3 regions of the Desulfovibrio intestinivivus genome follow, and region 3 is predicted to be linked to each of the others. Evidence: riboswitches for the same ligand, from Rfam matches in the RefSeq annotation. Region 3 holds a riboswitch; each other region holds the start of a gene.
The links. A riboswitch is a leader RNA that binds a small molecule or an ion and turns the genes downstream of it on or off. The one in region 3 is predicted to bind cobalamin.
Positions count from the first base shown of each region.

Region 1 (7,654 bases), 1.9 Mb from region 3:
GAACCAGACTGAACATCAGACACAACGTCATCAACAGAGGCCGCCGGGACAGCAGATTTTCCCCCGCTCCACGGGCCTGTTGCGCTGGCAAGCAGGGCCTGAGGCAGCCCCCACCGAGGGTGGGGCAACACGCAGATGGGTATGTTGTAAAGCGCACCGAGATTCTCCTCTGTAAAAACCTTTGCTACCGGCCCGTCAAAAACCAGATTTCCGTCCCGCAGCCCCATAAGACGCGTGGCATAGAGGGCGGCCAGATTGCAGTCGTGCACGGCCATGAGCACGCAGGCTCCGGCGGCGCGGCGGCGCTCAAGCAGGTCGAACAGATCAACCATGCGCGCCCAGTCCAGCCCTGCGGCCAGTTCGTCCAGCAGCAGGAGCGGGCTTTCCTGCGCAAGGGCGCGGGCAAGCAAAACCCTTTGCAGCTCGCCGCCCGAAAGTTCTGTGAGCCTGCGCTGTGCCAGCGGCGCGGCCCCGGTTTCTTCAAGCGCCCGGTCTGCCGCCGCATAGTCTTCCCGCCCGTAGGCCCCTAGCCACGAAAGATGGGCAAAACGCCCGAGCAGCACCATCTGCCGTGCGGTAAGGCCCTGCGGCAACTGCCCCCGCTGCGGCACCACCGCCACCATGCGGGCGCGCTCGCGCGGCTTCAATGCCGCCAGCGGACGCCCCTGAATCTCAATGGCGCCAGCCTGCGGCATCAGCACCCCAGAAAGGACGCGCAGCAGCGTTGTTTTGCCGCTGCCATTGGGGCCAAGCAGGGCGGCGCACTCCCCGGCGTGCAGGGTAAAGCCCGCCTCGTGCAGCACGCTCTGCCCGCCGTATCCGGCGCGCACCCCGGCAATACGCAGCACAGGCGGTGCTGTGCGCCCCTCATGGCGAATATCTTGGTCAGGCCGCAGCATCAGCGCCTCCGCACCAGCAGGGCAAAAAACGGCCCGCCAAGCAAGGCCGTGACCACGCCCACGGGCAATTCCTGCCCACCAGAAAGCACGCAACGGGCCAGCACATCCGCCCAGACCAGCAGCACACCACCGCCGAAAAAGGCCGCAGCCAGCAAGGGGCCGTGCCCCCAGCCCAGCAGCAAACGCAACACGTGCGGCACCACCAGCCCCACAAATCCGATCACCCCGGCCACGGCCACGCAGCCAGCGGTCATGCAGCTTGCTCCGGCCAGCAGCCACAGGCGGGCGCGGCCCACATCAAGGCCTGTCTGAGCGGCCTGCTCATCGCCAAGGGCAAGTACGTCCAGGGAGCGCCAGCCAAAGGCCGTTGCCAGCAATCCCGGTACAAGGGTTGCCAGCAAGAGGGGCAGACTGCTCCAGCCCCGGCCCTGAAAGGAACCCATGATCCAGAACACGATGCTGGTTACGGATTCCTCGTTGAGGGCCTTCACAAGGGCCACCAGCGCCCCCAAAAATGCGGCCACGGCAATGCCCGCAAGAATAACGCTCTCCCGGCTGAACGCGCCGTCGCCGCGCCCCAGCCACAGTGCGCAGCCAAGAGCTGCCAGCGCGCCGATCAGGGCAGCAGGGGCCACCAGCCCGGCATGACTGAAGCCAGCCAGCCCAGGCACATTGCCCAACCACGAAATACTCCCCAGCATGACCACCAGCGGCCCGCCAAGGGCTATAGCCATGCTGGCCCCGCAGGCAGCCCCGGCGGAAATGCCCAGAGTAAAGGGATCAGCCAACGGATTGCGCAACACGCCCTGCAATGCCGCCCCGGCCATAGCCAGAGCGCCGCCGCACAGGGCGGCCAGACACACCCGGGCAAGCCGGATGCTCACCACAACCCCGGTCAGGGCCGGATCATCAGGCGCAGGCGCAAAGCCTGCCAATGCCGCCAAAGCGCGAAACACGCTCTGCGCGCTCAAGGGCACAGGCCCCGGCAAACAGGCCAGCGGCAGCGAAACAAGCCACACGACCACAAGACCGGTAAAAACCGGCCACAGCCTGCGGGATTGCGGGTAGGAGGAAGGAGAAGATTCGGTCGTTCTGGTCATGCCAGCCCTCTGGCCGTAGCCTGCGGGGGCGAACGCGGGCCAAAGCGTTGGCTGACCTCAGGGGTCAGACCCTTGCCCAGTGGTGGCCTGCGCCACACGGGCATAAAAAAAGCCTCTTCCACTCGTGGTGGAAGAGGCCCGTATTTCCTCTGTCCTGCCGGCAAAAACCCGTTGCCGTGGGGCGGCCAATGCCGCACCGTGGTGCCGTCATTCCATGACTGCGCACCTTGGGGCATGGCAGGTCTTCCGGCTTGGTTCCCCTGCTCCGGCCTTCCCGTTTCCAGTGGCGCAAGATGGAGCAAGGTTAAGAACCTTACGGCGGCGGGTCCGCTCCCGTTTTTCACGGGATTCCCTTTTCAAGCCGGTCTACCCGGCTACCAATGCCGCCAACACTCTAGGCGTGGCCTTGCGGCCTGTCAATGGCTCAGGCTGCTATCCACACAAGGCTGGCCTGACGGCCCGAGCGTCTGGCGCAGCGGTAGGAAAAAAACTGCTCGTTGTTGCTGGCGGTGCAGATGTCCAGCCCATAGATGTTGCGTGACAAAAGGCCCGCGCGCTCAAGCTGGTGCCGCGTGAGACCCCACAAATCCATGGTTTTGCTGCTGGCGTCAAACCAGGGCAGGTAAGGATCGCCCCACTCCTTGTCAAAATTGACAAATTCCGCCTTGCCCGGCCCAAGGCTGGGGCCGCGCACAGCCAACAGATCGTGCGGTTCAAGGCCGTAACGCTCGCAGAAGCGGGCCACGCCCGTGATGGGGAAATCGCAGCGGTTGCCGCGCCAGCCCGCATGCATGGCGGCGATATATGCACCGCTTTTGTGGGCAATGAGGATGGGCTGGCAATCTGCCGTTTTGATGAGCAGCCCAAGGCCGGGACGCGCTGTGGCCATGCCGTCGCCTTCCGCCGTAACGGCTGTTTCGCAGGCCACGGCTTCCGGCTCAAAAACAAAACCATCGCCGTGCACCTGCATCAGCTCGGCCCAGGCGGTCATGCCCTGCGGGCGCAGGCCTTCCAGCATGCTGCGGCGGTTGGCAATGACGTGCTCGGGGTTATCCTGCACGGTAAAAGCAATGTTGCCGCCGCCAAACTCGCCAAGGCTCACGCCTCCGGCGCGGGTCTGAAAGGCGCAGCGCACCTGCGGAACACCGGGAAATACAAAGGGGATATAGCTTACAGACACAGCATACGCTCTTCAGTACATATATAGTTGACCCGCTGGTCCCAGGGGGCCAGGGGCAGGGATTCCACAAGCTGAAATTCAAAGCACAGGCCCACGCGGGGGCAGGTGAATCCTTTTTCCAGAAAGCGGTCGTAATAGCCGCCGCCATAGCCCAGGCGTCCGCCAGTGAGATCAAAGGCCACGCCGGGCAGGAGCGCAAGGTCGGGGGCAAGGGGGTGTGCCCCTGCGCCACTGCCGCCCGCAGCTTCCGGCCCGAAACCGGGCAGGGAATCGCGCGGTTCAAGCAGACCCAGGGGGCCGGGCCGCAAATGATCCGGGCCGCTGCACGCCACAAAATCCATAAATCCCGGTTCGCTGCGCCGCACACGCGGCAGCCACACGAGCATACCGGCCTGCCATGCCGCGCGCAGCAGGGCTTGCGTACCAAGCTCGCCCCTAACCCCCACATAGAGGGCCACGGAGCGGGCATTCTTCCACAGGATGGATTCCATCAGTCTGCTCTGGGCCGCTTCGCTACGGATTTCGGCCAACTGGAGCGACTGCTCCGCCCGCAGATGGCGCATAACTTTACGCACATCGTTTCTGGCCTGAGCCGTAGCATCGGGCAGCTCGCCAGAAAGATTGCCCGCCAAACACGTTGGCGGAGCGTCCGGCTGGTTCACTGGCTGGCTGGGCGGCACAGGCGCGGGGGACGTGGCATTGGAGGGCAAGCGGCTCTTTCCTTGTAGTGCAATGTGTGGCATTCTCAACACCTGCGCCACTGTAACAAAGGAAGCAACACCATGCCAAGCGCCGACTCTCAGGATTTTCTCTGGATCGCCGTGGGCGACATCCACGACGAACCTGAACGTTTTGCCCAGATACCGGAACTCTCGCAGGCTGACGGCATTATCGTTACCGGCGACCTGACCATCACCGGCGGCGTCAAGCAGGCAGAGCATGTCATGAACGCCCTGTGCGTCCACGACATCCCCGTGCTGGCCCAGATCGGCAACATGGACAGGCCTGAAGTTGACCAGTGGCTGAGCGAAAAAGGCTGGAACCTCCACGCCGTCACCCGTGAGCTTACGCCCGAAATCGCCATTTTTGGCGTTGGAGCCTCCACATTTACGCCCTTTGGCACGCCGAGCGAATTTCCGGAATCCGCATTTTCCGCGTGGCTTGAAACCTGCTGGCAAAAAGCCCGCCACTATCCGCACAGCGTGCTTGTTTCGCACAATCCACCCAAGGATACCGCGTGCGACATGATCCCCGGCGGCATTCACGTGGGTTCCACAGCCGTGCGCGAATTTCTTGAAGAAGCCCAGCCGGACATCTGCCTGTGCGGGCATATCCACGAATCGCGGGCCATGGACCGCGTGGGCCGCACCCTTGTGGTCAACCCCGGCATGCTGGCGCAGGGCGGCTACGTGCTGCTGCGCTCCAATTCGGGCCAGCTCTCCGCCGAACTCAAGATGCTTGAAGACTAATTTTTGTCTGCCGCATCTGCCGGAACGCATTGCAATGATGTGATTCGGCAGATGTGGCCCTTGCCCCGGCCCCACACCCTCACCCGCAGTTTTTCTTCTGCCTCCGCAGCATGTTATCATGACAGGATGCAGCTCTCATCGCCCGCATTTTCCGGCCCGTCCCTTGCCCGCTTGCATATTTTCAAAAAAAACGTACTCTCCAAAAAGCGGATTAGCATGCTGCCGCCTTCGCGCGCCTTGTTGGCGCTGCGGCGGAGCAAGTACGGCACATTCCCGTAAATGCGTTGCATGCTGGCTGAAATTTTCGCGGAGGCTCAGCGCCCCGCAGCAAAAGGATTTTCATGATAGATCAAGACACCCCCGTGGCCGCTTCACAGCCAGCCACGGATGCATCGTCGCAGGAAGTTTCCAAACCCAAACGTTCAACCACAACACGCAGCAAAGCCAAGCCAGCCGCCAAGCCAACCTCTGGCAAAACAGCTCCCGGCAAAACCGCGTCCCAATCCTCCGAATCCACGCCCGCCAAGGATTCCTCTGATTCTAAAAGCGGTTCCGATTCCAAGGCCGCCCAGGCCGAATCAGCTTCATCCAAGACCACGGCATCAAAAGCCGCCAAGGCCACAGGCCGTAGTGCGGGCAAAACAGCAAAGACGACTGCCGCCAAAGCTAAAAAAACGGCTGACGCCCCCAAAGAAATTTCTGGCAGCACGGCAGATGCCGTAGCGCCCAAGTCAGACGCTGCCACTGCTGTTGAGGCCCCCAAGGCCGCTGGCAAAACAGCGAGCAAATCTTCTGCCAAAACTCCGGGCAAGGCTCCTGCCAAAGCTGCGGGCAAAACCGCAACGCCCCGCAAGGGCAAGGCAACAGAAGCCAGCGCAGCGGAAGCCACGGCGACGGTCAAAACGGCGGAAGCTTCTGATAGCTCCAGGCAGGAAGCCGCACAGCAAAAATCTGCCGTTCCCCAAAAGCCCGCCGCCGCAAAGGCTCCCAAAGGTCGGCCCGCAAAAGCCACGGCAAAAAGCACTGTTCAGGTAACTGCTCCGATAATTGGCGCAGCGCCTGCAAACACAGCCCCCAAGGCCGCAAGCCCCACAGCAGATAAGCCTGCGGCTTCTGCGGCCCTCACAAGCCCGGCCCCGGTGGCTCAAGCCACTGCCAAAACAGCAGAATTGAGCGCAAAACAGCCGCCGGAACAAATTTCAGACAAGCCCGCAGAAGCTGCGCCGAGCCAGAACGCCCCCGCAGCGGAACGCGCTCAAAGCCCCAGACAGGCTGCCGACCAAAACGCGAGCCAGACCACAGACAAGACCGCCGACCAGACGGAACAGGATGCAGAACAGGCCGCTGAAAGCGGTTCCGCTCCGGCCTCCGGCGAGGCTGCTGCCGGGGATGGCCCACGCCGCAAGAATCGGCGTGGACGTCGTGGCGGGCGTGGCCGCAACCGCAAAAAAGAACTGAACGGGCAGGATGACGCGCAAGCCGCCGAGGATATGGCCAGCACGGCCTCCCTCGACGATGATGACGAGGCTCTCGATCTGCCCGATGACGCGCCGGAACAGGCCAGCCGCGCGCAGGATACGCGCCCCCAGAACGCCCCCAGGCAGAACAAGCCCGCCAAACAGGCCAGGCCTCAGCAGCAACAGAATAAGCCAGAAAACGGCAAGCCTGCCGAAAGCAGCAAATCCGCTGAGAGCAACAAGCCCGCCACTGCCGCCACTGCTGGCAAGGCTCCTGCCGAAGCCCCCAAGGGCAGGCGGCGCATGTTCATCAGCGTGCTGCCCGGCGAACAGGTAGAAGTGGCCCTGGCTGAAGACGGTCAGTTGCTGGAATACTATCTGGACATGCTGCACCAGCGCAAAATCAAGGGCAATATTTACAAGGGCGTCATCCACAATATCGACACCAACCTTCAGGCGGCCTTTGTCAGCTACGGTGCTGGCAAAAACGGATTCCTCCAGATTGACGAGGTGCATCCCGAATACTGGCTGGCCCACCACGAACCCTCCAAGGGCAAGAAATTTCCGCCCATTCAAAAGGTGCTGAAGGCTGGTCAGGAAGTGCTGGTGCAGGTGGTCAAAGAACCCACCGGCAGCAAGGGCGCATTTTTGACCACATGGCTTTCCCTTGCCGGGCGCTTCCTTGTGCTTACGCCGGGGCAGGATCAGATCGGCGTTTCCCGCAAGGTGGATGACGACGAGGAGCGTTCGCGCCTGCGCGAAATGATGAATGGCATTGACCCCGGTCAGGGACTTGGCGTCATTGTGCGTACTGTCAGCGCCGGAACCACCAAGACAACGCTCAAGAACGATTTGCAGTATCTCAAGCGTGTCTGGCGCGATATCCGCAAGAAGGCTACCGAGGTTTCCGCCCCGACCCTCATATATCAGGAGCCGGGCCTTTCAGAGCGCGCCGTGCGCGACTATCTGACTGAGGACGTGTGCGAAATCTGGGTTGATAATGATGAAGTGGCGCAGAGCGTACGCGACACGGTGAACCTGCTGTTCCCCCGCCGTAAAGATCTTGTGCGGGTGCACACCGACATGCGCACGCCCATGTGGGAGCGCTTTAATCTGCGCCGCCAGCTGGAGCAGATTTATTCGCGCGAGGTGCTGCTGCCCTCTGGTGGACGTCTGGTGTTTGACCAGACAGAAGCCCTCATGGCCATCGACATCAACTCGGGTAAAATTTCCGGCAAGGGCAACTTTGAAGCCATGGCGCACAAAACCAATATGGAAGCCGCTGAAGCCATTGCCCGCCATCTCAAGCTGCGCGACATCGGCGGACAGGTGGTTATCGACTTCATTGAAATGCGCGACAAAAAACACGTGCTTGAAGTGGAAAAAACCCTGCGCACTGCCATGAAGAATGACCGTGCCCGCCACGATGTTGCCCGCATGAGTTCCTTTGGTCTGTTGGAACTGGTGCGTCAGCGCACGGGCTCCTCGGCTTTAGCCATCTCCCTTGAGCCTTGCCCCGCCTGCGGCGGCACAGGCATGCGCCGCAATA
Region 1 is NZ_JBRBQT010000001.1:492,582-500,235, forward strand. Features, by position in the region: gene ACUZ9P_RS02060 (ABC transporter substrate-binding protein) at 1-16, opposite strand, end outside; gene ACUZ9P_RS02065 (ABC transporter ATP-binding protein) at 1-899, opposite strand, end outside; gene ACUZ9P_RS02070 (FecCD family ABC transporter permease) at 899-1,999, opposite strand; cobalamin riboswitch at 2,219-2,397, opposite strand; gene ACUZ9P_RS02075 (polyphenol oxidase family protein) at 2,424-3,179, opposite strand; gene ACUZ9P_RS02080 (5-formyltetrahydrofolate cyclo-ligase) at 3,170-3,922, opposite strand; gene ACUZ9P_RS02085 (metallophosphoesterase) at 3,962-4,648, shown strand; gene ACUZ9P_RS02090 (Rne/Rng family ribonuclease) at 4,990-7,654, shown strand, end outside.
Region 1: another riboswitch for cobalamin. It lies ahead of ACUZ9P_RS02070 (FecCD family ABC transporter permease); the one in region 3 lies ahead of metE (5-methyltetrahydropteroyltriglutamate--homocysteine S-methyltransferase).

Region 2 (7,654 bases), 110 kb from region 3:
TCGTGCGTCTGCGGATTGTGGCACCCTTTGCAGTGATGCGGGCAACCCTGCGTGAACAAGACATACCTCAGGCCCGGGCCGTCCACTATGGATTCTTCCACAATGCCTGACAGCCGCATGACCCCGGCATTACCGGATTCAGGCATGCTTGACACGATCGCGCTCTTCCGAGCGCTTGGCGTTGTTGAAACGGTCAAGCGTTCCCACAAGGTAACCGGTGATGCGGCGGGTACGTTCAAAACCCACATCCTGGCCCACAAGTTTCTGCGCGGGCTTGGTTTCCTCGAACAGACGCGATTTCATTAGCATTTTCGCTCTCCTTGTTCTATCAGCAAAAGTTGATGAAAATTGTATATGACCGCTAGTCCCACTTGGGGGTGTGCGGGTATTTTTTACGCAGTTCTTTAAGCAGCTCGGCACTCACGCCTTCGCCTTCCTTACGGCCGCAACGGGGGCAGGCGCCATTGATCACACCCACATAGCCGCAGACAGGGTCGCGATCCAGGGGATGGTTGATGGAGCCGTAGCCAACGCCATTATCGTGCATAAAACGGATGATGCTCTCAAAGGCCTCAAGGTTTTTGCAGGTATCGCCATCCAGCTCCACATAGGTGATGTGGCCCGCATTGGTCAGCGCGTGGTACGGAGCCTCGATCTGTATCTTTTTAAAGGCCTTGATGGGGCAGTACACCGGCACGTGGAACGAGTTGGTGTAGTAATCCCTGTCAGTGATGCCGGGGATGCTGCCGAACTTTTCCTTGTCGAGATTGACAAAGCGCCCGCTCAGGCTTTCCGCCGGGGTGGCGATGAGTGAAAAATTGAGCCCTGTCTTTTCAGCTTCGTCATCGCACCGCTTGCGCAGATGCGTAACAATCTCAATGCCAAGCTTCTGGGCATCTTCGCTTTCGCCGTGGTGCTGGCCCACAAGAGCCTTGAGCGTTTCGGCAAGGCCGATAAAGCCCACGGTCAGTGTGCCGTGCTTGAGCACTTCTTCAATGCTGTCGTCCCAACCCAGTTTGTCGGAATCAAGCCAGATGCCCTCGCCCATGAGGAAGGGATAGTTACGCACCTTTTTGGCGCTCTGGATCTTGAGCCGGTGCAGCAACTGGCGGAACACCAGATCGATCTTGTCGTCCAGCAGAGCGTAGAAACGGCTGATATCACCGCGCGCATCCAGCCCAAGCCGGGGAAGGTTGATGGACGTAAAGCTCAGATTACCGCGACCGCACGTAACCTGCCTGTCCTTGTCGTACACGTTGCCAAGCACACGTGTGCGGCAGCCCATGTACGCCACTTCCGTATTATAGTCGTCCGGATGGTAGTACTGGAGGTTGTACGGCGCATCAAGAAAGCTGAAATTGGGGAAGAGCCGCATGGCGGAAACATCCATAGCCTGCTTGAAAAGATCGTAGTTGGGATCTTCGGGATTATAGTTGACCCCGGACTTCACCTTGAAAATCTGCACGGGGAAAATGGAGGTTTCCCCATTGCCAAGCCCGGCCTTGGTGGCGCGCAGCAAGTTTTTGACAACTATGCGGCCCTCGGCAGAAACATCCGTGCCGTAGTTGATGGAGCTGAAAGGCACCTGCGCGCCTGCGCGGGAATTCATGGTGTTCAGGTTGTGGATCAGGGCTTCCATGGCCTGATAGGTGCGGCGCTCTGTGTATTTGAAGGCTTCGCCGGCAGCATAGGCATGCGCGCGCGTTACAAGTTCGCGCTGGGCCTCGGGGGCAGCCGCCACAAGAGCTTCTCCAAAGGCATCGCAGGTGCCAAGGCGTGGGCCTTCGGGCAACAGTGCGATGGTTTCTCTGGCGGCGTCAATGGCTGCCTGCTCTTCCAGATTCTGGGCAATGCGCAAAAAGGCGGCAAAGGCGCGCTCATATTCCTTGCGGTAGGTTTTGATAACGCCTTCGGCCATGGCAAAGTCAAAATGCGGCACACTCTGGCCGCCGTGCATTTCATTCTGGTTGGCCTGAATGGCAATGCAGGCAAGGGCCGAGTAGCTCTCAATGGAATTGGGCTCGCGCAAATGCCCGTGCCCCGTGGAAAAACCATTTTTAAACAGGGGGATAAGGTCAATCTGGCAGCACGTTTCCGTGAGCATGTAAAAATCTTTGTCGTGAATGTGGATATCGCCGTTAAGATGCGCGGCAGATGCATCCTTGGGCAGAATGTAGTTATCGATGAAGAATTTTGAGCCCTCGGAACCATACTTGAGCATGGTGCCCATGGCCGTATCGCCATCGATATTGGCGTTCTCGCGCTTGATGTCTTCCTGCAGGGCCGGGGAATACGTAAGTTTTTTATAGATATCCATGAGATACGATTCCGCATTACGGATTTTCGTATGCTCGGCCCGGTACAGAATGTAAGCCTTGGCGCTTTTGGCGTAGTCGTACTGAATCAGGGTTTCTTCAACAACATCCTGAATTTCTTCCACATGCTTGAGGCAGCGCGACTCCAGCTTTTTGCACACCTTTTCGGTGACAAACAGCAGGTCAGTGGGGGACATGTCTTCACCGCCAACTGCCTGATTGGCCTTGGTGATGGCATTGAGAATCTTGACCGAATCAAAAGGCACTTCCGTGCCGTCGCGCTTAATAATGCTGGCGAGCATGAACTTCGCTCCAAACGTGTGGGCTATGAACAAAAAGGGCGCCCGAACAAAACGGGCGGAGAGGCCATCAATGGCCTTTTTCTGACGGTTCATCTGCAAAAGCCCGTTGCAGATGCTCCACTTTCTTAGAACGGTTGAAAGTAGGTCTTCCGGCTTGCCTGCCGCTTTTCGGCCTTCCCGGTTTTATCCAGTGACACGCGAGGAAAAGCGGTTTTGAACAGGCACACGGCGGCGGGTCCGCTCCCGAATTTCACGGGAATTCCCTATTAAGCTCCATGGCGCTTTCAATGTCTAGAAAATCTCAAAAGAATTGCACCCTGTCAATAAATGCACGCAAAAAAGCTCTCCTAGTGCCGTAGCAACACTGCGAATTCACTATTGAATTTTCTTGCCTGCCCATTTTTTCACTACATCAAGGCCGCAAAACAGTGAGGGCGGGAACAAAAAAGTTCGCCCTGACTAGAGCCAGATCAGGCAACCTGACCCGCAACATGTGTGGCTTTGATTGGCGTTGCTGGAACATTTCGTCATGAATTCAGGCATCATGCCCGCATGGCGCTGCCGCCCAGGCACCGGCACTGCGACCGCAGCCGATACCTGGCGAGCTTTCCTCAGAAAGCAGTTCCCGTAACGCAGACAAGAACTTACTCTACCCACGCCGGGTTTTCAAGACGGCCTCCCCCACGTAAGGGGACTTACCTCGGACTTGACATTTTTATTTGCCCGCCCCTTGCCGAAGATATCGTTTATAAAAACTTTTTTTGTACGCGCAAACAGTGATTGAGCATTTCGTAACAGCCAAGCAACACAAGGGGCCGCATCGGCCCAACTCCGCTTCCACCGCCAATTTGCAGGGAAGCGCAATCGGATACCCGATGCAGCCCGTCAATAAACCCGAAACGCCGCCTACGGCAGCAGGATCATGTTGTAGAGGTTCTTGTCGTCCAGATACTTCTGCGCCACAGCCTGAATATCCGCAGGGGTCAGCTTGGCTGCTTTGTCGATGAGCGACTTGCTGAAATCGCGGGGCAGGCCCAGCACGGCGTCTGTGGCGGCCACGCCCGCGCGGGAATCAAGGCTTTGCTTGTCGCGGTAGTATTCGCCAAGCAGGCGGTTGGCCCCGGCCTCGAGCAGTTCCGTAGGCAGGGGTTTTGCCTTGATATCAGCAATAATCTTGGCAAAGCCTTCACGCGCCTGCGCCACCTTGTCAGGCGTAGTGCCAATATAAAAAGCCATCATGCCAGCCTGAGGCATGGCGCGGTAAAATGCCGTGACCGTGTACCCAAGGCCCTGCTCATCGCGCATCTGGCTGAACAGCAGGCCGCTCTGCCCGGAAAGCACAGACTGCAAAAGCATGAGTGCCGGGGCGTCCGGGCTGGTGTAGGGCACAGCCTTGAACATCTGGAGCACGTGGGCCTGATTGCGCCCCGGCAGATGCAGATCAAGGTTGCGGGCATCACCCCACGAGGGGGCGGGCAAGGAGAAATCCTTTTTGTCTGGCGCGGGCAATGTGCGGGCAAAGGCCAGCACGGCCTCGCGGTCAAAATCGCCTGCCACTGCCAGCACCCAGGGCTGCACGAGCTGCTTGTCCCAGAACGAGCGTACATCCTTGGGCGTAAACTTGGAAAGGTTCGCTTCCGTCCCCAGGCTGTCGTAGCCGTAGGGCTGCCCGCCGGGGAAGATGAAGGGATTCACGCGCGAGAACAGGAAGGAGGTGGGCCTGTCTGCCCGCTGGCGGATGGCGGCCTTCATGTTTTCCGCTTCACGCTTGATTTCCTTGGCTTCAAAGCGGGGCTTGCCCAGAACCTCGCCCAGCATGGAGAAATAATCGGCATTGAACCGGGCCGGGCCGGTCAGGGACACGGTAAAGGTTTGCAGGCCCGCCTTGGCGGAGAGTGATGCCGCGCGGTCGGCGAAATAGCGTTCCATGGCCTGGGCGTCCAGTTTGCCGCTGCCATCGCCAAGGGTGCTGGCCGTCAGTTCTGCCAGCCCTTGCTGGTCAGGCTTCAGCAGGGCGTTGCCGCCGGGCAGCATGAGATCAACCGCCACATAGGGCACAGTGGCATCAGGAATAAGAATGACGGTACGTCCCTGCCCCAGATCGACCACTTCCTGCTGACCCGCACTGGCCGAAGCCTGCTGCGCAGTTTTGGCAGCGGCGCTGCCGGGCCAGTTCTTTTGCAGCACGGCTTCCAGATCGGGCAGCTTGGCATTCTCAGGCGCGAGCACACGCACCCGCGCCCTGCTGGGGTCAAACCAGAGGTCAATGGCCTGCTGCACCTGCGGCTGCGAAACATTACGCTGGGTGAAGCGCAGATTTTGTTCCGCCACATCGCCGCCCAGTTCAAACTGGACGCTGCCCAGCCAGGAGGCCAGACCGTTGAGCGTTTCCGCCGAGCGGTCCATGCTGTCTTCAAGATTGTAGCGGGCGCGCTTGAGGGCCTCGGGTTTGAAGTCTGCGGCCTTGAGTTTGGCAAGATCTGTGGTCAGCCCCTGCCAGAAGGCCTCCAGCTTTTCCGGGGCCATATTGGCTGTAATGTACAGCATGCCCGCGCGCGCAAGGCTCATGTTGCCCACGCTGATGCTGTCCACAAGCTGCTTTTCATACTCGTATTTGCGGCTCAGCAGCGAGGTGCCGTCGCCGCCAAGCAGGTAGCTCAGCACGTCCAGATCCACAGAGCGCAGGTCCCGCAAGGCTGGCGCAGGAAAGGCCATGCCCAGATAGACCTTGTTCCAGGGGCCGCGCACCACTTCAACACGCTGACCGCCGGGGGCAGTAAGCAAATCGACCTGCGGCGGCGTAACAGCATCGTTGGTGTTGGCCATGCCGCCAAAAAGTTCCTGCGCGTGATGCATCACAGCTTGCGGATCAATATCGCCCGCCACCAGCAGCATCATGTTTTGCGGCTGATACCAGCGCTTCACATAGGCGCGAAGGTCATCGGCAGTGATGGCGCGCACGGTTTCCTTAAAACCAATGATGGGTCGCCCGTAGGGGGTGTTCTGGAGTGTGGACACCTGCAGGCTTTCAAACAGCCTGCTCATGGGCGAATCCTGATCGCGCTCAAGCTCGGAAATCACCACTTCTTTTTCCGACTCCAGCTCCTTGGGATCCAGAGAGGCCTGAAAGGCCATTTCTTTCACCACGTCCATGCCCATACGCCAGTGGGCGGCGGGCATGTCCGTCATGTACCATGTCTTGTCAAAGCTGGTGGCCGCGTTGAGGTAGCCGCCAAGGGCTTCCACATCGCGCGCCACCTGGCCCTTGGGCCGATGCTCTGTACCTTTGAAGACCATGTGCTCAAGCAGATGGCTGATGCCAGCCTGCTTGGCGTCCTCATTGGCCGACCCGGTGCGCACGTAAAGGCGCGTTGCCACCAGAGGAAAGCGGCTGTCCTTGATGATATACACGGAAAGCCCGTTGGGCAGTTTGGTCAGGGTTCGCTGTTCGCCCGGAGCCGCAGAGGCCGCGCCAGCCAGCAAGGCCAGCAGCAGGGGCAATAACAGAAGTATGCGTTGCATGTTTGCTCCTTATGGATTTGCAGTCGCAAGGGTGCAGCGGCGATGGATTGCCCCGCCCTGCTCCCGGACTGTTTTAACCGACTTGAATACTAATACCCCCGGCACGGGGTGGCAAGCTGCTGTCTTTTACCAAACCCGTCGGCCCGGCTTCATGAGGTCGTGGCCATGTTGAATTTGCCGAAGTTTTCAGCAACAAAAAACCGGCAGTCATGTGATCGCCGGTTTGAGCGCTGATCAGATCAACGCTGTTTGTAATCAGGAGAAGGTCTAGCCGCCGAGGTAGGCGTCCTTGACCTTGGGGTTTTCAAGCAGTTCGCGTCCAGGGCCTTCAAGCACGACCCTGCCAACTTCAAGAATGTAGGCATAGTGCGCCACAGAAAGCGCCGCAAAGGCGTTCTGCTCCACCAGCAGGACGGTTTTACCTTCTTCGTTGATGCGCTTGACGATGTCGAAAATTTCGCGCACCAGCAGCGGGGCAAGCCCCAGCGAAGGCTCGTCAAGCATGAGCAGATCGGGGCGGCTCATGAGCGCGCGGCCCACGGCCAGCATCTGCTGCTCGCCGCCGGAGAGCGTACCGCCTTTCTGCCAGAGACGTTCCTTGAGTCGTGGAAACAAGCTGTAAACCCACTCGATATCATGGGCTATTTCTGCCTTGTCGCTGCGCGAATACGCGCCCAGGTGCAGGTTTTCCTCCACCGTCAGATGGGGCAGGATACGCCGCCCTTCCGGCGAAAGAGAAATGCCCTTGCGCACCATGTCTTCAGGCTTGAGGCCCATGAGCGAAGCCGGGGCATCGCCCTCGTGCCGGGTCAGCAGAATGTCGCCGCTGATAGTTTTGTTCAGGCCGGCAATGGAGCGGATAATACTGCTCTTGCCCGCGCCGTTGGCCCCGATAAGCGTCACAATGCTGCCGCGCGGGATATTCAGGCTTACGCCCTGAACGGCCTGAATGCCGCCGTAGCGCACATGGAGATTACGAATTTCAAGCATGATGCACCCTGTCCATATGTCGGTCTGCACCGGAAGAGCTTTCCGGGCATGTCTATCTGCTGCGTATGGCCGTTTGCTCCTGCACAGGAGCGGCAAACAGCGCCTTTGCAAGCCGCAACGGGCAGCGGGAGCAAGGCTCCGCCGCCCTGGTCACGGCTAAATGACTTTTTCCAGCGAGGCGTCCTCACCCAGATAGGCGCGGATAACCACGGGGTTGTTGCGTATGGCTTCCGGCTCGCCCTCGGCGATCAAGGCGCCGTATTCCATGACCCAGATGTACTGGCACACGCCCATGACGACCTTCATGTCATGCTCGATCAGCAGGATGGTGAGGTCGAATTCGTCACGGATATGGCCGATAAAATGCATGAGATCCAGGCTTTCCTGCGGATTCATGCCCGCTGCGGGTTCATCAAGCAGCAACAGTTTTGGCTCTGTGGCCAGAGCGCGGGCAATCTCAAGCCTGCGCTGCGCGCCGTATGGCAGGCTGCCCGCCTGATCGTTGAGGTTGCCGCTCAGGTTTAC
Region 2 is NZ_JBRBQT010000001.1:2,528,212-2,535,865, reverse strand. Features, by position in the region: gene nrdG (anaerobic ribonucleoside-triphosphate reductase activating protein) at 1-146, opposite strand, end outside; gene nrdD (anaerobic ribonucleoside-triphosphate reductase) at 139-309, opposite strand; gene ACUZ9P_RS10890 (anaerobic ribonucleoside triphosphate reductase) at 362-2,617, opposite strand; cobalamin riboswitch at 2,740-2,918, opposite strand; gene ACUZ9P_RS10885 (M16 family metallopeptidase) at 3,524-6,139, opposite strand; gene ACUZ9P_RS10880 (ABC transporter ATP-binding protein) at 6,407-7,129, opposite strand; gene ACUZ9P_RS10875 (ABC transporter ATP-binding protein) at 7,286-7,654, opposite strand, start outside.
Region 2: another riboswitch for cobalamin. It lies ahead of ACUZ9P_RS10890 (anaerobic ribonucleoside triphosphate reductase); the one in region 3 lies ahead of metE (5-methyltetrahydropteroyltriglutamate--homocysteine S-methyltransferase).

Region 3 (7,654 bases):
AAAAGCACCTTTGCCGATGTGGTGGGAAAATCGGAATCACTGGAAAAAGCAAAAAAGCGGGCCTTTACCTATGCGCAGTCCGAAAGCACTGTCCTCATTTACGGCAAAACAGGAACAGGCAAGGAGCTATTTGCGCAGTCTATCCACAATGCCAGCGCCAGGGCAGACAGCCCCTTTGTGGCCGTAAACTGCGCCGCTCTGCCAGAAAACCTGCTTGAGAGCGAGCTGTTCGGCTATGTGCGGGGGGCGTTCACTGGTGCCAGCGAAAGCGGCAAAATGGGTCTTTTTGAAATGGCCCACTGCGGCACCATTTTTCTGGATGAAATAAGCGAAATGCCTTTACCCCTGCAATGTCGCCTGCTGCGAGTCCTACAGGAAAAAGAGGTTTCGCGCGTGGGCGACAACAAGGTAACGCCGGTGGATGTGCGCATTATCGCGGCCACCAACCGCAATCTGGCGAAAGAAGTTCAGGCGGGAAGGTTCAGGGAAGACCTGTACTACAGACTGGCGGTGCTCATTCTGGAGCTTCCCCCGCTGGTGGAACGCTTGGGGGATGTCGGCCTGCTGGCGCGGTTCATACTGCACAGAAAATCCAAAGAACAGCACAAACCCATGCCAAGAATAGATCCACGGGGAATGGCGCTTCTGGAAACTATCCCCTGGCCGGGCAATGTACGGCAACTGGCCAATGTTCTGGAGCGAGCCATGGTTATTGCCACGCATGGTGTGCTTTCTGAAGACATCATGGCCGATTCCCTGCGCAGCTGTCACCCATACGAACAGACATGCTCAAACGACGTTGCCCCAGTTGTCAGCCAACAGGACTCCTCTGCCGCCAGCCTTTATGCTCTGGAAGCACGCGCCCTGCGCGACATGTTGCGGCAATGCGGCGGAAACAGAAAAGAAACTGCGCTCCGGTTGGGCATTGGGCGCGCTACGCTTTGGAGAAAAATGAAAAAGTTCGGCCTGTTCGAGCAGGATACTTTGCCCGAAACCAGGGAGGAACCTGAATGGGAAAACAAGCAATAGCACCGGATACAACCATCTGTGCATAGGCCCGCTATCCCACTACTCTGCTCTTCTATGAATCTGCTCCGCTTCATTCTGGTGCTCCTATGGCAGGAGCACTACCTTTCAATGCATATCTTTAGGGGGGCGATTTTAGGCCACAGCATGTGGGTATTGCACAAAGGCGACTGTTGACGAAAAGAACAAAACTATATATCAATTTATCCAGATATTGTGATTAGAAACGGAAGGCAGTGAAAATCTGCCGCGGGCGCGCCACTGTAACCGGCATTTACCTGGGTCATGGTCACTGTTTGCAATTGCAAATGGGAAGGCCAGACTGCCACAGGCCGGAAGCCAGGAGACGACTTGTCACAATTGCTGCGATTGGCGCAGCACGGCAGTACTGTCTCGCGTACAGGCAAATGCCCGGCCTGACGGATGCCCCGCATCCTGTTCTGGACGAACGTGAAATGGACTGCCCTTTCAACTTCTATTGAAAGGAGCATCCCCATGAAAACCCACATTCTCGGGTTTCCATCAATCGGCAGACAAAGAGAGCTGAAACAAGCCCTTGAGTCTTTCTGGGACGGTACCCGTTCCGCCCAATCCCTTATTGAAGTCGCAAACGACCTGAAAAAGCGACACTGGCGCATCCAGCGCGATGCTGGCCTTGCTTATGTGACCACCGGAGATTTTTCGCTTTATGACCGCATGCTCGATATCACTTGCATGCTCGGTGCAGTGCCCGCAAGGTTTGCCGCGGACAAGGCCGACTCACCGCTAGAGAGATACTTCAGCCTTGCGCGGGGTGACGCCCTGCGCAATGTTCCGCCCTTGGAAATGACCAAGTGGTTCGACACCAACTACCACTACCTTGTACCAGAATTTGAAGGCGATGCGCCCTGGCAGGAGGGTAAGCATCCTGTACTGGCAGACACGCTCCTGGCCCGGGATCTGGGCTTTGCGCCCAAGCCAGCCATGATCGGGCCTTTTACCTGGCTGACGCTGGCAAAATCGCGGCACGAGGCACACAAATGGTCGCGCCTTGAGAGCATTGTCTTGGTGTACGCCAATCTGCTGGCCTCGCTCGCCCCTCTCTGCGACAGTATCCAGATAGAAGAACCCGTGCTGAGCACAGAGTTGCTGCCCCCGGCTGCGGTCAGGCGCTTTACCGAAATATACGCGGGTCTCAACGCCGCCTGCGGCAACAGGCTGATGCTCACAACATACTTTGGGCCGCTTGAAAAAAATCTCGCGCTGGCGGTGGATTCCGGCTGCGCGGTGCTGCATGTGGATATGGTACGCGGCAGGGATGAGCTGGGCAAAATCATGGCCGCCATCCCTGATAATATGGCGCTTTCGCTTGGAGCAGTGAACGGGCGTAATATCTGGAAGACGGATTTTGCCCGGATATTGCCGTGCATTGCGCAAGCAACAGCGGCTTTGGGCAGCGAACGGATTCTTGTCGGCTCAAGCTGCTCCTTGCTGCACTCGCCCGTGGATCTGGAGGCAGAAACAGCCCTGCCAGACCATATCCGTCACCGCATGGCCTTTGCGGTGCAAAAATGTGCGGAAGTTGCAAACCTTGGGAAAATTGCGGAACAGGCTAATTCCGAAGGATTGCAGCGCAATACGGCAGACCCGCATGATGCCGCAGCGCATCCCGATCAGTATGTTGAAACTGTGCGGCAGCGGGTTGCCGCCGTCGCCCCTTCGCAACTGCACCGCCAATCCAGCTATCCCGCCCGCAAAAAAGCGCAAGGCTGGCTTGCCTTGCCTCCCCTGCCCACTACGACCATCGGGTCGTTTCCTCAAACGGCAGAAATACGCAAAACCCGGCGCGACTTCAAAAACGGTAGCATAAACGAAGCCGCATACACGGCAGCCATGCAAAATGAGATCCGCCATTGCATTGAAAAGCAGGAACAGCTGGGTCTGGACGTACTGGTGCATGGCGAAGCGGAACGCAACGACATGGTTGAATACTTCGGTCAACAACTGGGAGGATTCTGCTTTACGCAGAACGGCTGGGTGCAGAGCTACGGCAGCCGTTGCGTTAAACCGCCCGTAATCTACGGTGATGTGTACCGCAAAAAGCCCATGACCGTAGCCTGGATACGCTATGCGCAGTCGCTCACGCAAAAGCCGGTCAAGGGCATGCTCACAGGCCCGGTGACCATTCTGTGCTGGAGCTTTGTACGGGACGACCTCCCGCGGGCAGAAGTGTGCAAGCAGATTGCCTTTGCTATCCGAGACGAAGTTCTTGATCTGGAAAAGGCTGGCGTGCGCATCATCCAGATTGACGAGGCCGCCCTGCGCGAGGGTATGCCCCTGACTCGCGCAGCAGCGGAAGATTATCTTCATTGGGCCGTGGAGGCTTTCAGGCTGGCTACCTCAAGCGTTGCCGACAGCACGCAGATACACACGCACATGTGCTACAGCGAGTTCAACGCCATTCTGCCCTGGATTGCCCAGATGGACGCCGATGTCATCAGCATAGAATCCAGCCGCAGCGGCATGGAGCTTCTGGAGGCTTTTGACAGGTTCAACTACTCCAACGAGGTCGGCCCCGGCGTGTACGATATCCACAGCCCACGCGTGCCTTCAACGGAAGAAATGATCGAACTGCTGCACCGCGCACTCAGGCACATTCCAGCGGAAAAACTGTGGGTTAACCCTGATTGCGGCCTGAAAACACGCCAGTGGGATGAAGCGTACCCGTCGCTGGAAAACATGGTTGAAGCCGCAAAAACTGTTCGCGCCACGCTGGCGTAACCGAACATAAAGGATAAATAAATGAAGGCTGAAAAAAACACCGTAGATTTTTGGAACAAACCTCCTTTCCGCGCTGACCACGTGGGCAGCTTTCTGCGCCCGGAATCCATAAAAAAGGCCAGAAAACAACTGCAAGACAAAGAAATCACCCCCGATGATCTGCGCAAGGTGGAAGACGAGGCCATCCGTAAGTTGGTAGAAAAACAGAAACAGTGCGGGCTCAAGGCCGTTACCGATGGCGAATTTCGCCGCAGTTGGTGGCATCTGGATTTTTTTGCTGGGCTTCAGGGCATTCAAAAAACGGCTACCAGCAAGGGCTTTATTTTTCACGGCGTACACACCAAGGCCGAAAGCGTTGAGCTGGCTGGCCCGGTGGGCTTTTCCAACCACCCCATGCTGCGTGATTTTGCCTTTCTTAAATCCTGCGCTGGCGAGCACACGGCCAAAATGACCATTCCTTCACCAGCCATGCTCCACTTTGTTCTGGCTATCCGCAACGAGCAGTTTACCCTGCCCAATTTCTATGGGTCTGAAAACGCGTTGCTGGAAGATATTGCCAATGCGTACAAAGACGCCCTGAAGGCATTTTACGACGCTGGCTGCCGCTACCTCCAGCTGGATGACACGAGCTGGGGTGCCCTGTGCTCCGCCGAACAGCGCGCAGCGCTGACAAAGAGAGGCATTGATCCTGCGGCGTTGGCGGCAAAATATGTGAACCTTGTAAATGCCGCCATCGCAGACCGGCCCTCCGACATGACGGTGACCATGCACATCTGCCGGGGAAACTTCCGTTCCACATGGTTTTCCAGCGGCGGATACGAACCTGTGGCGCAGGAGCTTTTTGGCAGGGCCAGACTGGACGGCTTCTTTCTGGAATACGATTCCGAGCGTGCAGGCGATTTTACGCCGCTCAGGCACATGCGTGACCAGCAGGTGGTTCTTGGGCTGGTATCAAGCAAGACCGGCACGCTGGAAGACCGTGGTGCCATCAGGGCAAGAATAGATGAAGCTGCGCAGACTGTTCCGCTTGAGCAGCTTTGCCTCAGCCCCCAGTGCGGCTTTTCCTCCACTGAAGAAGGAAACACGCTGACAGAAGAAGAGCAGTGGAACAAGATACGCCTTGTTGTTGAAGTGGCGGAAAGCGTCTGGAAGTAGCATGCACACCGGGTCGATGTCGCACGGCCTTTGGGTGATGCAGCAACATTGCTGCCCTAGACTGGCTTGATAAAAAAACGGCCACCTGATGCGCCCCAAGCCCCTGCCCTGCGATTATGCGGGCAGGGGCTTTTGCTGGCAGCTTATACTGGCGCGCCGTTGCCAGATAAGCTGCCGAATTCAGGCAGCGCCTCCGGCGGATTGCAAGCAATCTTTTTCTGCCCCTCCCATCATCACGATCCCCCTTGCTCCCCTCGCAAATTTTGCAAGAAGCCCGCTACTGTTCTTTGGCTCCAAGCTGCTTTCTCCACCATTTTTCCATTAACAGCCGGGCGTCCTCACGAATTGCTGAGCTTTTTTCAATCTGGTATTGACATTCTTTTTCAATTTAATTAATTGAAGTTAACAGAATTAGTTAAGACTAACTTTTATTTGCAATCGAGGAACGCAGATGCATCCCCAGCCTAACCAGAAAATTTACGAAATGCCCGATCCGGGCAAATTATCGGCGGCGTCAGGGCGCGCGCCCAAAGACCTCTCCGCTTTTTTTGCCAAAGAAGGCGTATGCGCCCTCTCGCACGCCTTTGACGGCAAAATCGCCATGCACCCCGGTACTGGCGGCAACATGATTGAGCCGGAAAGCATGCAGAGCCATATGGATCTGCTTTTGGCCTCGCCCCTCAAGGGCAAAACAGTGGCCTACATCCATGTGCCCTTTTGCCAGACGCACTGCCTGTACTGCGGGTTTTACAACAAGGCCTATCACGAAAGCGACAGCCGCCTGTATGCCGACGCCCTGCTGGCGGAGCTGCAAATGTGGCGCGAGCGCAAGGCAGTGCAGAGCACGCCCGTTCACGCCGTGTATTTTGGCGGCGGCACCCCCACAGCCCTTGAAGCGGAAGACCTCAAGCGCATTCTTGAAGGAGTGCGAGAGGCGCTCCCGCTTGCCAACGACTGCGAAATCACGGTTGAAGGCAGGCTCACCAATTTCGGGCCTAGCAAAATGGAAGCCTGCCTTGAAGGCGGCGCAAACCGCTTTTCGCTGGGCGTGCAGAGCTTCCATACCTCCATCCGGCAGTCCATGGGGCGGCTGGGTTCGCGCGAAGACATGGAGCGCGGCCTTGAGCAGCTTTTGAGCTACGATCAGGCCGCCGTCATTGTTGACCTTATTTACGGTTTCCCCAACCAGACGCTGGAACTCTGGCGCGAAGACATTGCCGTTGCCCAATCCCTCAACCTTGACGGGGCGGACTGCTACCAGCTCAATGTGTACCGCCAGACCCCGCTTGGGCGCGGCATCGAACAGGGCAAAATCGCCCCCACGGCGGATATTCCCCTTCAGTCGGCCATGTACGCCGCAGCGGTGGAAGACATGGAAGGGGCCTTCTACCGCCGCCTTTCCCTCAGCCACTGGGCGCGCACTTCGCGCGAACGCAACCTCTACAATCTGTATGTCAAGGCTTCGGCCAACTGCCTTGCTTTCGGCCCCGGCGCAGGGGGCAATCTGGGCGGGCACTTTTACATGAACAACAGCAATTACGCAGAATGGCAGCAGGATGTGCGTGACGGACGCAAGCCTCTGGCCTTTGTGCAAAGCCCCCAGCGCCACTACTTCCTCTACAGGTCGGTTGCCGAGTGTATGGAGCAGGGCTGGATGGATGTAAAAGGCCTTGAGCGTCGTTTTGCCCTGCCTCTTGGTCAAATATGGGAGCCAGTGCTTGCCCAGTGGCAACGCGCCCAACTGCTTGAATGGCATGATGGCCGGGTGGTGCTCACCCTGGCCGGGCAATTCTGGCAGGTAAACCTCACACAACTTTTACTCAATTTTCTCAAGGCGATGCTGGAGGAAAAGAATGTCGCTGCTGCGTAAATTAAACGCTCAGGCCCTGCCCTTGGGCCTTGCCGGGCTGCTGCTCTGGGGGGCGCCGGCCCCGGCTCAGACCCTTGAGACGGAAACCGTCAAAGTTTCTGCCTCAAGGGTGGAAAAGGAACTGCTCGACGTGCCCATGTCGGTCAGCGTGGTCACCAAGGAACAGATCAAGGAATCGACAGCGACAACTGTCGGCGGCCTTCTGGAAGACGTGCCCGGCGTGCAGGTTGTCAATTCTGGCGCGCAGGGGTTGAAGCGCATATCCCTGCGCGGTGAAAACCCCACCCGCGTGCTTATTCTCATCGATGGGCAAAAAATTGCCGAAAACAAGTCCATGGACGGCACGCCCCTGCTCGTTGACCCGGCGATCATTGAGCGCATTGAGGTCATCAAGGGGCCAGCTTCGGTGCTCTACGGCTCCGAAGCGCTGGGCGGCGTTGTAAACATCATCACCAAGAAGGGCGGCACCAAGCCCATCCAAGGGCAGATAACTAGCAGCTACAACGGCTCAACCAAGGGCTTTGACGAAAGCCTGTCCATCTACGGCGCGTACAAGGGTTTCAAGTACCGCGCCACAGGGTTCAATACCTATCAGCACAATCTTTCCACGCCTGACGGCGAGGCCCCGCATTCAAAGTTCAAGGAGCAGTCAGGCTCCGCCTTCCTGAGCTACGACTTCAGCGACAAGTTCACCATGGGCGGCTCCTACGAGCAGTTTTACAGCGATGTCATGGCCGGAACCACGGAAGACAATTCGTTTTACGTCGATATTTCCCCGTGGGAGCGCAAAAAAGCCGCCGTCTTCATGGAGGCAAAAAACCTCACGTCCTTCCTGCCCAAGCT
Region 3 is NZ_JBRBQT010000001.1:2,418,267-2,425,920, reverse strand. Features, by position in the region: gene ACUZ9P_RS10510 (sigma 54-interacting transcriptional regulator) at 1-1,029, shown strand, start outside; cobalamin riboswitch at 1,227-1,399, shown strand; gene metE (5-methyltetrahydropteroyltriglutamate--homocysteine S-methyltransferase) at 1,522-3,786, shown strand; gene ACUZ9P_RS10500 (5-methyltetrahydropteroyltriglutamate--homocysteine S-methyltransferase) at 3,808-4,941, shown strand; gene hutW (heme anaerobic degradation radical SAM methyltransferase ChuW/HutW) at 5,393-6,811, shown strand; gene ACUZ9P_RS10490 (TonB-dependent receptor plug domain-containing protein) at 6,795-7,654, shown strand, end outside.